2 linked regions of the Aquibium oceanicum genome follow. The protein of the gene in region 1 interacts with the protein of each later gene in a pairwise test. Links are inferred from orthologs where the notes say so. Each region holds a gene or a part of one and is shown on either strand. Other genes may lie near its edges.

Region 1 (7,711 bases):
GGCGACCCGCCTGAGGACGATCTCCTACGGCAAGGAACGCCCGGTGGCCGTTTGCGACAACATCTCCTGCTGGTCGCAGAACCGCCGCGCGGTGACCGTGCTCGGCGGCGCCGGCAGCTGATCCATCAATCGAAGCCGGCGGGTCGATAGCGGCCCGCCGATTTCGGATGCCGTCCATCTCGCTTTGTGCCAAAACAAAATTTGGCCGAAGTCGCAAGGCTTGGTAAATTCGATATCGAGGCGCGACAGCGCCTCCGGCATTCGAAATTCCCAAAGCGAGATCGTCGATGAAATCCACCACGATATTCTGCGCTGCCCTGTCGCTGCCGCTCCTCGTCGGGAGCATGGCGGTCGCGGCTCCGCTCAACAATCCGTCGCCGGCCGACGGCGGGACTCTGCAGCGTCTCCTGCCGCAGAACTGGTTGCGCCAGCCCGGCGAGGCGCCGCGCGTCCAACTCGCCCAGGCCGGCGACCCCCGCGTCGTCCAGCTCGAGGAACAGATCCGGCAGTTGAACGGCAAGATCGAGGAGCTGAACTTCCTCCTTCTGCAGACGCAGGACCAGATCCGCAAGATGCAGGAGGACAACGAGTTCCGCCTCCAGCAGCTCGAGGAAAAGCAGGGGGCAGTGTCGGTCCGTCCCTCGGAGGATACGGCGAGCAACGCCTCCGGCGGTACCGATACCCTCGCGGGCGCGCAGGCTCCCGGAGCCGCGCAGCCGGCGGGCGAAATGCCCAAGACGCTCGGCACGATCACCTTCGACGCCAACGGCAATTCCGTCGGCGGCAGCGCCGGCGGGGGCGAGGAGGACACGGCGTTCGCCGAGGGTGGCAGTCAGGTGCCGGGCGGTGGTACGACGGACGGCACGCAGGTCGCGGCGCTTCCCGCCACCGACAGCCCGGACGAACTCTACCGCAACGCCTACAACTTCATCCTGTCGGGCGACTACGCGACGGCCGAGGCCGGGTTCCGCGAACACATCGAACGCTTTCCCGACGATCCGAAGGCCGCCGACGCGAATTACTGGCTCGGTGAAGCGCTGCTCGGCATGCAGGAATACCGGCAGGCGGCCGAAGTGTTCCTCGCCGCCAACCAGAGCTACCCGAATTCGGGCAAGTCGCCCGACATGCTCCTGAAGCTCGGCGTCTCGCTCGCCGCGCTCAACCAGCGCGATGTCGCCTGCGCCACCTATGCCGAGATCGGCAACCGCTACCGCGATGTTTCCGCCGCCCTCAAGGAGCGGGTGAAGGCAGAGCAGGCGCTCGCGGGCTGCTGACGCATTCGCGTTCGCTCCGCGCTTCCAGCTTCGCTGCCGCGTGGAACCGATGTTCCGGGCCGCCGTTGTGGCCGGCCAGACAGGGGAGCGTATGCTGGACATCAGCCCGAACCCAATCTTTTCCCGCATACGCCTGCCCGATTCGGGGCCGGTCGTGGCGGCCGTTTCGGGCGGAAGCGATTCGCTCGCGCTGCTGATCCTGCTGGAGGCCCATCTTCGCGCAAACGGCAGCGGCGGCGAAATCCTCGCCGTCACGGTGGATCATGGCCTGAGACCGCAAGCCGCGGATGAGGCGGCGATGGTGGCGCGGCTGTGCACCGAACGCGGAATTCCCCACCGGACGATCAAATGGGAAGGCGAGAAGCCGGCGACCGGTGTGTCGGCGGCGTCGCGCGAAGCCCGCTACCGGCTGCTCGCCGAGGTGGCCGCGGAGGCTGGCGCTTCCGTCGTTTTGACCGGACACACGATGAACGATCAAGCCGAGACCATCGCCATGCGGCGGGAACGCGGGGATGGGCGTGGTTTGGCGGGAATGGCGCCCGCCACTCTTTACGACGGCAAGATGTGGATCGTGCGGCCGCTGCTGGCCTGCCGTCGCGCCGATCTCAAGAACGTGCTGGTCGATGCCGGTATTTCCTGGGCCGACGATCCCAGCAACGAGATGGCGCAGTACGAGCGGGTCTCCGCACGACGCGCGCTTGCCGGCCCCGAGGAGGACGAGATCGTCTCCGCCCTCATCGAGCAGGGACGTCTGGCGGCGGAGGATCGTGTCGCCACGGGCGAACGCGCGGCCGAAATCATCACACGATATGCCAGCATCGTCTCTCCCGGCCTGGTGAAGCTCGATCCGGCCTTCGCGCGGGTGAACGACCGCCCGGGTGCGCGTCTGGCGCTGCGCATCCTGCTTGCCGCGGTCGGCGGCCGCGAGCACCTTCCGGACGCGGCGCGGGCGCGAAAACTCTACGAGCGGCTCGACGGCGCAGCCTTTCGGAGCACCCTGGGCGGCGCGGTCGTCGATCTGCGCAAGGCGGGAGTAGGCTATCTGCACCGCGAGATGCGCGCGGGCTGGACCGGTGCCATGCAGGCGGCCGCCGGCGGCGTGTGGGATGGCCGATACCGCGTCAACGGCGGCGGGCTGCCGGAAAACGCCGTGGTCGAAGCGCTCGGCGGCACGCTTGCCGAAGCGCGCGTGCGCGACCGCAACGGCGCGCCGCAGGCCCTGATGCGCGCGGCGATGGCGGCGGAACCTCTCGTCCATGTTCGGCACGCCGAATCCGGCAGCGAAGGAAGCGGCCCGGGCGGGCTTTCCGAGCGGTTGCGGCGACTGCCAGCGCCCTGGATCCGGTTCCTGCCGAGCTTCGATCTCGCGCCCGCCAGGGCCGTGGCGGATCTGCTCGGTGGTGAACCTGTCCCCGAACCGCCATTGCGCAGCCACAATGCCGCATAAGGTCCTTAACCGAATGCCGGGCAAATGCTTGGCATTGGGTTTCGTGAACCCTATGTTAGCCTGAATTCTCCACGATGGACGCGCATCGCCAGCCGGATGCGCACGGGACCCGAAGATGAATCCAAATTACCGCAATCTCGCGCTGTGGGCGATCATCGCCGTTCTCCTGATTGCGCTGTTCAATCTGTTCCAGACGCCGCAGCAGCGCGGCAGTGCGCGCGAAGTCGCCTATTCGGAGTTCCTCCAGGACGTCTCGTCCGGGCGGGTCAAGTCGGTCACCATCGCCGGCGAGCGCATCACCGGCACCTATGTCGACAACGGCGCCGGGTTCCAGACCTACTCTCCCGGCGATCCCTCGCTGGTGAGCCGGCTGGAGGAGCGCGGCGTGACGATCAACGCCCGGCCCGAGAATGACGGTTCCAACTCCATCTTCGGCTACCTCATCTCCTGGCTGCCCATGATCCTGATCCTGGGCGTCTGGATATTCTTCATGCGCCAGATGCAGTCCGGTTCCGGGCGCGCCATGGGCTTCGGCAAGTCGAAGGCGAAGCTCCTCACCGAGGCGCATGGCCGCGTCACCTTCCAGGACGTGGCGGGCGTCGACGAGGCCAAGGAGGATCTCGAGGAGATCGTCGAGTTCCTGCGCGACCCGCAGAAGTTCCAGCGCCTGGGAGGCAAGATCCCGCGCGGCGTGCTTCTCGTCGGCCCTCCCGGCACCGGCAAGACGCTGCTCGCGCGCTCCGTCGCGGGTGAGGCGAACGTGCCGTTCTTCACGATCTCCGGCTCCGACTTCGTCGAGATGTTCGTGGGCGTCGGTGCCAGCCGCGTGCGCGACATGTTCGACCAGGCCAAGAAGAACGCGCCCTGCATCATCTTCATCGACGAGATCGACGCGGTCGGCCGCCATCGCGGCGCCGGCCTCGGCGGCGGCAATGACGAGCGCGAGCAGACGCTCAATCAGTTGCTCGTCGAGATGGACGGCTTCGAGACCAACGAGGGCATCATCCTGATCGCGGCGACAAACCGTCCCGACGTGCTCGATCCCGCGCTGCTCAGGCCCGGCCGCTTCGACCGCCAGGTGGTCGTGCCGAACCCGGACATCACCGGCCGCGAGAAGATCCTCAAGGTGCATGCGCGCAACGTGCCGCTGGCGCCGAACGTCGACCTCAAGGTCCTGGCCCGCGGCACGCCGGGCTTCTCCGGCGCCGATCTCGCCAACCTCGTCAACGAGTCGGCCCTGATGGCGGCGCGGCGCAACAAGCGTCTCGTCACGATGGCCGAGTTCGAAGACGCCAAGGACAAGATCATGATGGGCGCGGAGCGCCGCTCGACCGCGATGACGCAGGCCGAGAAGGAGCTCACCGCCTATCACGAGGCCGGCCATGCCATCATGGCGCTGAACGTCCAGTCGGCCGATCCGCTGCACAAGGCGACGATCATCCCGCGCGGCCGCGCGCTCGGCATGGTCATGCAGCTGCCCGAAGGCGACCGCTACTCGATGAGCTACAAGTACATGGTCTCGCGTCTCGCCATCATGATGGGCGGGCGCGTCGCCGAGGAGATCAAGTTCGGCAAGGAAAATATCACCTCGGGTGCTGCCTCCGACATCGACCAGGCGACCAAGCTCGCGCGCGCCATGGTCACCCGCTGGGGCTTCTCCGACAAGCTCGGTCAGGTTGCCTATGGAGACAATCAGGAAGAGGTCTTCCTCGGCCACTCCGTTGCGCGCCAGCAGCACATGTCGGAGGAGACGCAGAAGATCATCGACGCCGAGGTGCGCCGGCTGATCGAGGAGGCCTACTCCGAGGCGCGCCGGATCCTGACAGAGAAGAACGACGAATGGATCGCGGTGGCTGAGGCGCTTCTCGAGTACGAGACCCTTTCCGGCGACGAGATCCGCCAGGTGATGGCCGGGCAGAAGCCGAACCGCGACGTCGGCGACGACACCCCGCCATCGCGCGGCTCGGCCGTTCCGAAGGCGGGCGTGCACGGCAAGAAGAAGGGCGGCGAAGAGCCCGATGCCGGCATGGAGCCGCAGCCGCAGGGCTGATTGCGTCCAGAGAACTCCATCGGGAACGGCCGGGGCATCGCTCCGGCCGTTTCCGTAGAGAGGCCGCTACTGGCAGAGACGGTAGCCGCTGCTTCGCTCCGCCAGATCGAAGTGGAGGTGGTTGTCGTGATACTCGTCCGAACCGGGGCCGAGTACGGTGGTGAAGTGCATGCAAGCGCCGGCGCGCACGGCGCGCTGGAACGCTTCCTCGATCGTGCCCTTGCCGGCGCGCGGCACGATCGGGATCGGATCGTGATTGTCCAGACCGAAGCCGGAAATGTCGATTGCCGTGCCTCGGGCGTGTTCGGAGATCTTGGCGTCCGGCTGGTTGTTCCGGGTGCGGCAGACATAGGTGGAGGCGTGGGTGATTTCCCTGAGTTCCACGCCCGCGCCCAGCACGCTGACGGCCGGCAACACCTCGTCGTGCACCCACCGCGCGGTCGCAAGCGCCGAAGCACAGGTCATCTCCGTATCGGGTTTGACGATGATGCCCGGCGCCGCCTGGCGCAGATTGTAGGGCCGGTAGACACCGCAAGCCCCCTCGCCGTCGATCGTATCGCGCCGCTCGAACACCGCGCCGAGTGTACGAAGTTCCGCCTCGCACTGCGCGATTTCCGCCCCGTCGACCGGCTCGGGCGACCGGTCCGGCGCCGTGGCCGGATCGGGACCCTTTGCGGCTTCCTCTCCAACGGCATCTGTGTCCTCAGCCGGAGCCTCGTCATCCGAGCCGCTTTCGATCGCCGCATCGCCGGTGGTGTCGCCGGCGGTCTCCGGCTTGGTCTCTCCGGCTTTTTCCGCCGGCTCGCCTGAGTCTTCCGCCCTCGGATTGTCGGGCGGCGCCGGTGCCGTCTCGGGCAGGTCGGCTGCGGCTGCAAGGAGAAGGAGGGCGGGGAGGAGTACCAGGTTGCGCATAGCGCTACTCCTCGAACACGACCGGCACGCCGGTCTCGACGGCATGGGCGAGTTCCCTCGCGTCCCAGTTCGTCATGCGCACACAGCCATGCGAACTGGTCTTGTCGACCTCGGCAGGATACGGGGTTCCGTGGATGCCGTAGGTCGGCTTGGAGAGATCGATCCAGACAAGGCCAACGGGATTGTTCGGCCCCGGCGGAAGCGTCAGCACCTCGTCATTGTCGCCCTGCTGGAAATTCTCGTCGGGCCGGTACGTGTAGGTCGGCTCCGTGGCGATCGCCGTCACCTCGTGGGTGCCGGTCGGGGAGGGAAGCGCCTCGCTGCCGATCGTGACCGGATAGCTCAGGACGAGCTTGTCCGAATCGTCATAGGCCAGAAGCCGCGCCATCGACTTGTCGGCGACGATGCGGTCGATCTGGGGTTTTGAATCCTCGCCGGGAGCGGCGACCCAGATCTCGGTGCCGACGGCTTCGAAATCGGCTGAAGGATTGAGCTTGCGCAGGAAGTCGATGTCCATGTGGAAGCGCTCGGCGATTTTCTCGGCGACGCTGGTGAAGCCGAGCCAGTCCCGCTCGGCGAGTTCCGCATAGTCCTCCGGCAGCGACGACACGATGCGCGACACGTCGTCTTCGGAAACCGCATGGCGGACGAAGGCGTCGCCCGAATACGCCTGGAGCGCTTCCCAGGCCTCCTGGTCGAGCCTGCCGTCCACCGGCATCCCGTTCATCTCCTCGAAAGCCATCAGGGCCTTCTCGACGTTCTCGCCTTCATAGCCGTCGATGACGCCCGGCGAGGCATGCGCCCGATCGAGAAGCACCTGGAGGCGGGCGGCAAGCACGCTCTGTCCATCGGGCAAGGAGCCTTCCGAATAGCTGGCCGCGTTGATCGCGTCGGCCGCGATCTCATCGTTCGGCTGCGCCCAGGCAGAAGCGGAGATCGTGAGGCCGGAGGCCAGAATGGTCGAGACCAGGTGTTTCATGAAGCGGTGCTTCCTTTCGGGTTCCTGGAAGAACGCGCCGATGGGGGAAGCGTTCACACCGCAGGTTCCGCCGAAGGGGCGGTCAGGCGGGAATTGCGAGGAATTTTATCTCCTGCTCATGGAAAACCGTCTCAGGTTGGACCATTTGACGGCTGAGTTGCGCCAGATCGGACACCCCTCTTCATGATTACCTTGCTCATTCTCATCGGCGGCCTTGTCCTGCTCGTCATCGGAGGCGAGCTGCTGGTGCGCGGTTCCGTCAACGTCGCCAGCCGCCTGGGGGTCTCCCCGCTGGTCATCGGCCTGACGCTGGTGGGATTCGGCACGTCTACCCCCGAACTGGTGACTTCGCTCCAGGCCGCCCTCAACGGTTCTCCGGGCATTGCCTACGGCAACATCGTCGGCTCCAATATCGCCAACATCCTGCTGATCCTCGGGATCTCGACGATGATCCTGCCGATTGCCGTAGCGTCGAGCACATTGAAGCGCGACGGGGTCGTCATGATCGCCGTTGCGGTGGCATTCGCCGTCATCGCCGCGACGATGCCGGCCGGCCGTCTGGTCGGGGCCGTCTTCGTGGTGGCACTGGCGTGCTACATCTATCTGGCCTTCCGTCAGGAAAAGACGGCCAACGTCGACCATGGCGCGGTCTACGACAAGAGCATCGCCGTGCAGGAGGCGGACCCTGCGCTCGCGCCCAAGGCCGCCGTCTCGGGATCGATGCTGCTGCCGATCGTGACCGCCGTCGCGGGTCTGGGGATCGTCGTCCTGGGCGGCTACCTGCTGGTCGACAGCGCGGTCGCCATCGCGCGGGAACTCGGCGTATCCGAGACCATCATCGGGCTGACGATCGTGGCGGTCGGAACATCGCTGCCGGAACTCGTGACGTCGGTGATGGCCGCGTTGCGCAAGCAGACCGACGTCGCCTTCGGCAACATCGTCGGCTCAAACATCTACAACATCCTCGGCATCGGCGGGATCACGGCCTTGACGGCGCCGTCGCAGGTGCCGGCCGAGATCGTCGGGTTCGACAACCTTCTGATGGTCGC
Region 2 (3,714 bases), 2.3 Mb from region 1 along the record:
GCGAAAAGGACAGTCACCCGACTCGTCATGTCGTCTACCGCCGCCGCGGATCATTTGGCTGACAATATCGTTATATCCGATTCTGATGGTTTCGGGCCGAATTCTGGTCCCTGCGCGCGATTTCGCTTGCGCGCGGCTCCCGCCCGCGTTGAAAGGGTGGGTGCCGATGCCTATAACACGGCCGAACGGCGCGACCCGCTCAGGCAACAATCAGCGGGCGCCGGCTTCGAAACGAGAGGAAATCGATGCCCTGGAGCAATCAGAGCGGAGGCGGCGGTCCATGGGGCGGCGGCGGCAACGGCGGTGGCCCGTGGGGCCAGGGTCCGCGCGGTCCACAGACCCCCAAGGGCACTCCGCCCGATCTTGAAGACATAATCCGTCGCGGACAGGACAGGCTGAAACGGGCGCTGCCCGGCGGCGGCGGGTTCAATCCTGCGATCGTGGCCATCGTCGTCCTGGCCCTCGTCGCGCTCTGGGCATTCCAGTCCGTCTATACCGTGCAACCGGACGAACTCGCCGTCGAATTGCGATTCGGCAAGCCGAAGCCGGAACTGTCGCAGCCCGGATTGCACTTCCACTGGTGGCCGATCGAGACGGTCGAGAAGGCAAACACGGCCGAGAAGCTGATCGACGTCGGCGAACTGCGCGGCGGCACCTCCTCGGGGCTTATGCTTTCGGGCGACCAAAACATCGTGGACGTCAAATTCTCGGTCGCCTACCAGGTGACGGATCCCGGCGCCTATCTTTTCAACGTGGCAAGCCCCGACGAGATGGTGCGTCAGATCGCCGAGAGCGCCATGCGCGAAGTCGTCGGCCGCCGTCCGGCGCAGGACATCTTCCGCGACGATCGCCAGGGCATTGCCGACAGCGTGCGCGACACAATTCAGTCCACGCTCGACGACTACGGCGCGGGCATTGCGGTGAACGCCATCTCGATCGAGGACGCGGCTCCGCCGCGCGAGGTCGCCGACGCGTTCGACGAGGTGCAGCGCGCCGAGCAGGACGAGGACCGGTTCGTGGAGGAATCCAACCAGTACTCCAACCAGAAGCTGGGACAGGCGCGAGGCGAGGCGGCGCAGTTGCGCGAAGAGGCCGCGGCCTACAAGAACCGCGTCGTTCAGGAAGCCGAGGGTGAGGCTCAGCGCTTCGTCTCGGTCTACGACGAATACGCCAAGGCGCCGGAAGTGACCCGCAAGCGCCTCTTCCTCGAAACCATGGAGAGGGTGTTGCGGGACTCCGACAAAGTCATCATCGAGCAGGGAGCGAACGGCCAGGGAGTGGTGCCATATCTGCCGCTCGACGAGCTTCGCCGCCGCCCGGGAGCCAATAGCCAATGACAAACCGCCTCGCATTCATAGCCGTCGCCGTCGCGATCGTGCTCGTCGTCGCGCTTTCGTCCTTCTTCGTCGTCACCGAACGCCAGCAGGCGATCGTCCTTCGCTTCGGCGAGATCGTCGACGTCAAGACCGAGCCAGGCATCTACTTCAAGCTGCCGTTCGGCTTCCTCGAGGCCGACAACGTGCAGATCGTCGAGGACCGGGTCATGCGCTTCGATCTCGACGACATCCGCGTCCAGGTCTCGGGCGGTAAGTTCTATGAGGTGGACGCCTTCGTCGCCTACCGCATCTCCGATCCGCGCACCTTCCGCCAGACCGTGTCGGGCAGCGTGGCTCTGGCCGAACAGCGGCTGCGCACCCGTCTCGACGCCGCCCTCCGCCGGGTCTACGGCCTGCGCGGCTTCGAGGCGGCGCTCTCCGACGAGCGCTCGTCGATGATGCGCGAGGTCGCCGAACAGCTTCGTCCCGACGCCGCATCGCTCGGCCTCGAGGTGCAGGACGTGCGTATCCGCCGCACCGACCTGACGCAGGAGGTCTCGCAGCAGACCTACGACCGCATGAGCGCGGAGCGCCTTGCCGAAGCCGAGAGGCTCAGGGCGCGCGGACGCGAGGCGGCGCAGCGCATCCGTGCCCGCGCCGACCGCGAAGTGGTCGAAATCCTCGCCGAAGCCCAGAAGGAATCGGAGATCCTACGAGGCGAGGGCGAGGCGGAACGCAACTCGATCTTCGCCGACGCATTCCAGCGCGATCCCGAGTTCTTCGAGTTCTACCGCTCCATGGCCGCTTATTCGCAGGCGCTCGAGGGAACGGGAACCACCATGATTCTCTCGCCGGATTCGGATTTCTTCCGCTATTTCGGTAGCGGTGGAGGTGGCGGCCGGGCCAATCCCGTTCCGCCGGCCGATCCGGCGCCCACTGGTGCCTTGCAGGATGGCGCGGACGCCGGAGCGAGCAACGCCGCGCCCGTGGCGCAGGAGCCCGCGACGGCGCCGCTTGCGCCTGCAACGACCGGGACCTCCGTCCCCGCCGCCGAATAGGATGAGCGACTTCTTCGCCGCCCTCGGTCTCGTACTGGTGATCGAGGGCGTCATCTACGGTGGCTTTCCCGCGACGGCCAAGCGCCTCGCATCGCAGATGCAGGAGATGCCGGAAAACGCTTTGCGCTACGGCGGTCTCGCCGCCGTCGCACTGGGGGTCGCCGTCGTGTGGATGGTGCGGGGATAACGCAGGATTTATCCGCCGCGCCTGTATCCTGTCGCAAACGCGCCCTAATTCTGGCAAACGGTCTGAACGTCGGAATGCGTGGCGGCACTCTCGCCTGCCGGGTCCGGCTCCATGCGGCGCCCACGTGGCTCGGGAGAATGTATTCATGGCTCTGATGCGAATGCCGGTTCTTATCCGCAAGACAGCGATATCCGCCTTCGCAGCGGCCGCTTTGGTCGGACTGGCGCTCCCGCCCGTTCCCGCGGTGGCCCAGACTCGCGGACCGGCGTCGGTCGCCGATCTCGCCGAAAACCTGCTCGAGGCGGTGGTCAACATCTCGACCTCGCAGAATTCCAAAGGCGGCGGGTCGGACAACGTGCCGATGCCGGATCTTCCGGAAGGCTCTCCGTTCCAAGATTTCTTCGACGAGTTTTTCCAGAACCGGCAGGGCAACGGCATGCCCCGGCGCGTGCAGTCGCTCGGATCCGGCTTCGTGCTAGACGCGGAGCAGGGCATCGTCGTCACCAACAACCACGTCATCGCGGACGCCGACGAGATCGAGGTGAATTTTTCCGACGGCTCCAAGCTCAAGGCCGAACTGGTCGGCAAGGACACCAAGACCGACCTTGCGGTGCTGAAGGTCGATCCGACGAAGAAGCAGCTGAAGGCCGTGTCGTTCGGCGATTCGGATGCCATCCGGATTGGCGACTGGGTCATGGCCATCGGCAATCCGTTCGGGCTCGGCGGGACGGTGACGGTGGGAATCGTGTCCGCCCGAAACCGCGACATCAATTCCGGACCTTATGACGACTTCATCCAGACGGACGCTGCCATCAACCGTGGCAATTCCGGCGGGCCGCTATTCAACATGGAGGGCGAGGTGATTGGCATCAATACGGCCATCATCTCCCCGTCCGGCGGTTCCATCGGCATCGGCTTCTCGATTCCGTCGCAGCTGGCCGAAAACGTCATAGCGCAGCTGCGGGAATTCGGCGAGACGCATCGCGGCTGGCTTGGCGTGCGTATCCAGCCCGTGACCGACGACATCGCCGAGAGCCTCGGAATGTCGAGTGCGAAGGGCGCGCTGGTCTCCGGCATCATCAAGGGCGGTCCGGTCGACAACGGCGTCATCCAGCCTGGCGACGTCATCACCAGATTCGACGGCAAGCCGATC

The links. Proteins that work in one complex are often made in the same cells at the same time.
Region 2: the proteins of ftsH (region 1) and hflC interact in binary tests that used the Escherichia coli proteins (3 or more experiments, as listed by UniProt). The link is inferred for Aquibium oceanicum from one-to-one orthologs.

The regions. Positions count from the first base shown.
Region 1 is NZ_CP018171.1:5,074,186-5,081,896, reverse strand. The notes cover bases 2,434-5,303. They hold ftsH (ATP-dependent zinc metalloprotease FtsH), read left to right. Parts: upstream 2,434-2,836; coding sequence 2,837-4,771; downstream 4,772-5,303. Other genes in these bases: BSQ44_RS24880 (extensin family protein), read right to left, coding at 4,838-5,303; tilS (tRNA lysidine(34) synthetase TilS), read left to right, coding at 2,434-2,721. Also shown: peptidoglycan-associated lipoprotein Pal, read left to right, coding at 1-121; tol-pal system protein YbgF, read left to right, coding at 288-1,274; more of tilS, read left to right, coding at 1,366-2,433; more of BSQ44_RS24880, read right to left, coding at 5,304-5,683; BSQ44_RS24875 (L,D-transpeptidase family protein), read right to left, coding at 5,688-6,662; BSQ44_RS24870 (calcium/sodium antiporter), read left to right, coding at 6,846-7,711. UniProt on the Escherichia coli protein: Acts as a processive, ATP-dependent zinc metallopeptidase for both cytoplasmic and membrane proteins. Plays a role in the quality control of integral membrane proteins.
Region 2 is NZ_CP018171.1:2,760,551-2,764,264, forward strand. Bases 355-3,353 are described here. They hold hflC (protease modulator HflC), read left to right. Parts: upstream 355-1,333; coding sequence 1,334-2,374; downstream 2,375-3,353. Other genes in these bases: hflK (FtsH protease activity modulator HflK), read left to right, coding at 355-1,337; BSQ44_RS13525 (DUF2065 domain-containing protein), read left to right, coding at 2,376-2,561; BSQ44_RS13530 (DegQ family serine endoprotease), read left to right, coding at 2,716-3,353. Also shown: BSQ44_RS13510 (dihydrofolate reductase), read left to right, coding at 1-62; more of hflK, read left to right, coding at 246-354; more of BSQ44_RS13530, read left to right, coding at 3,354-3,714.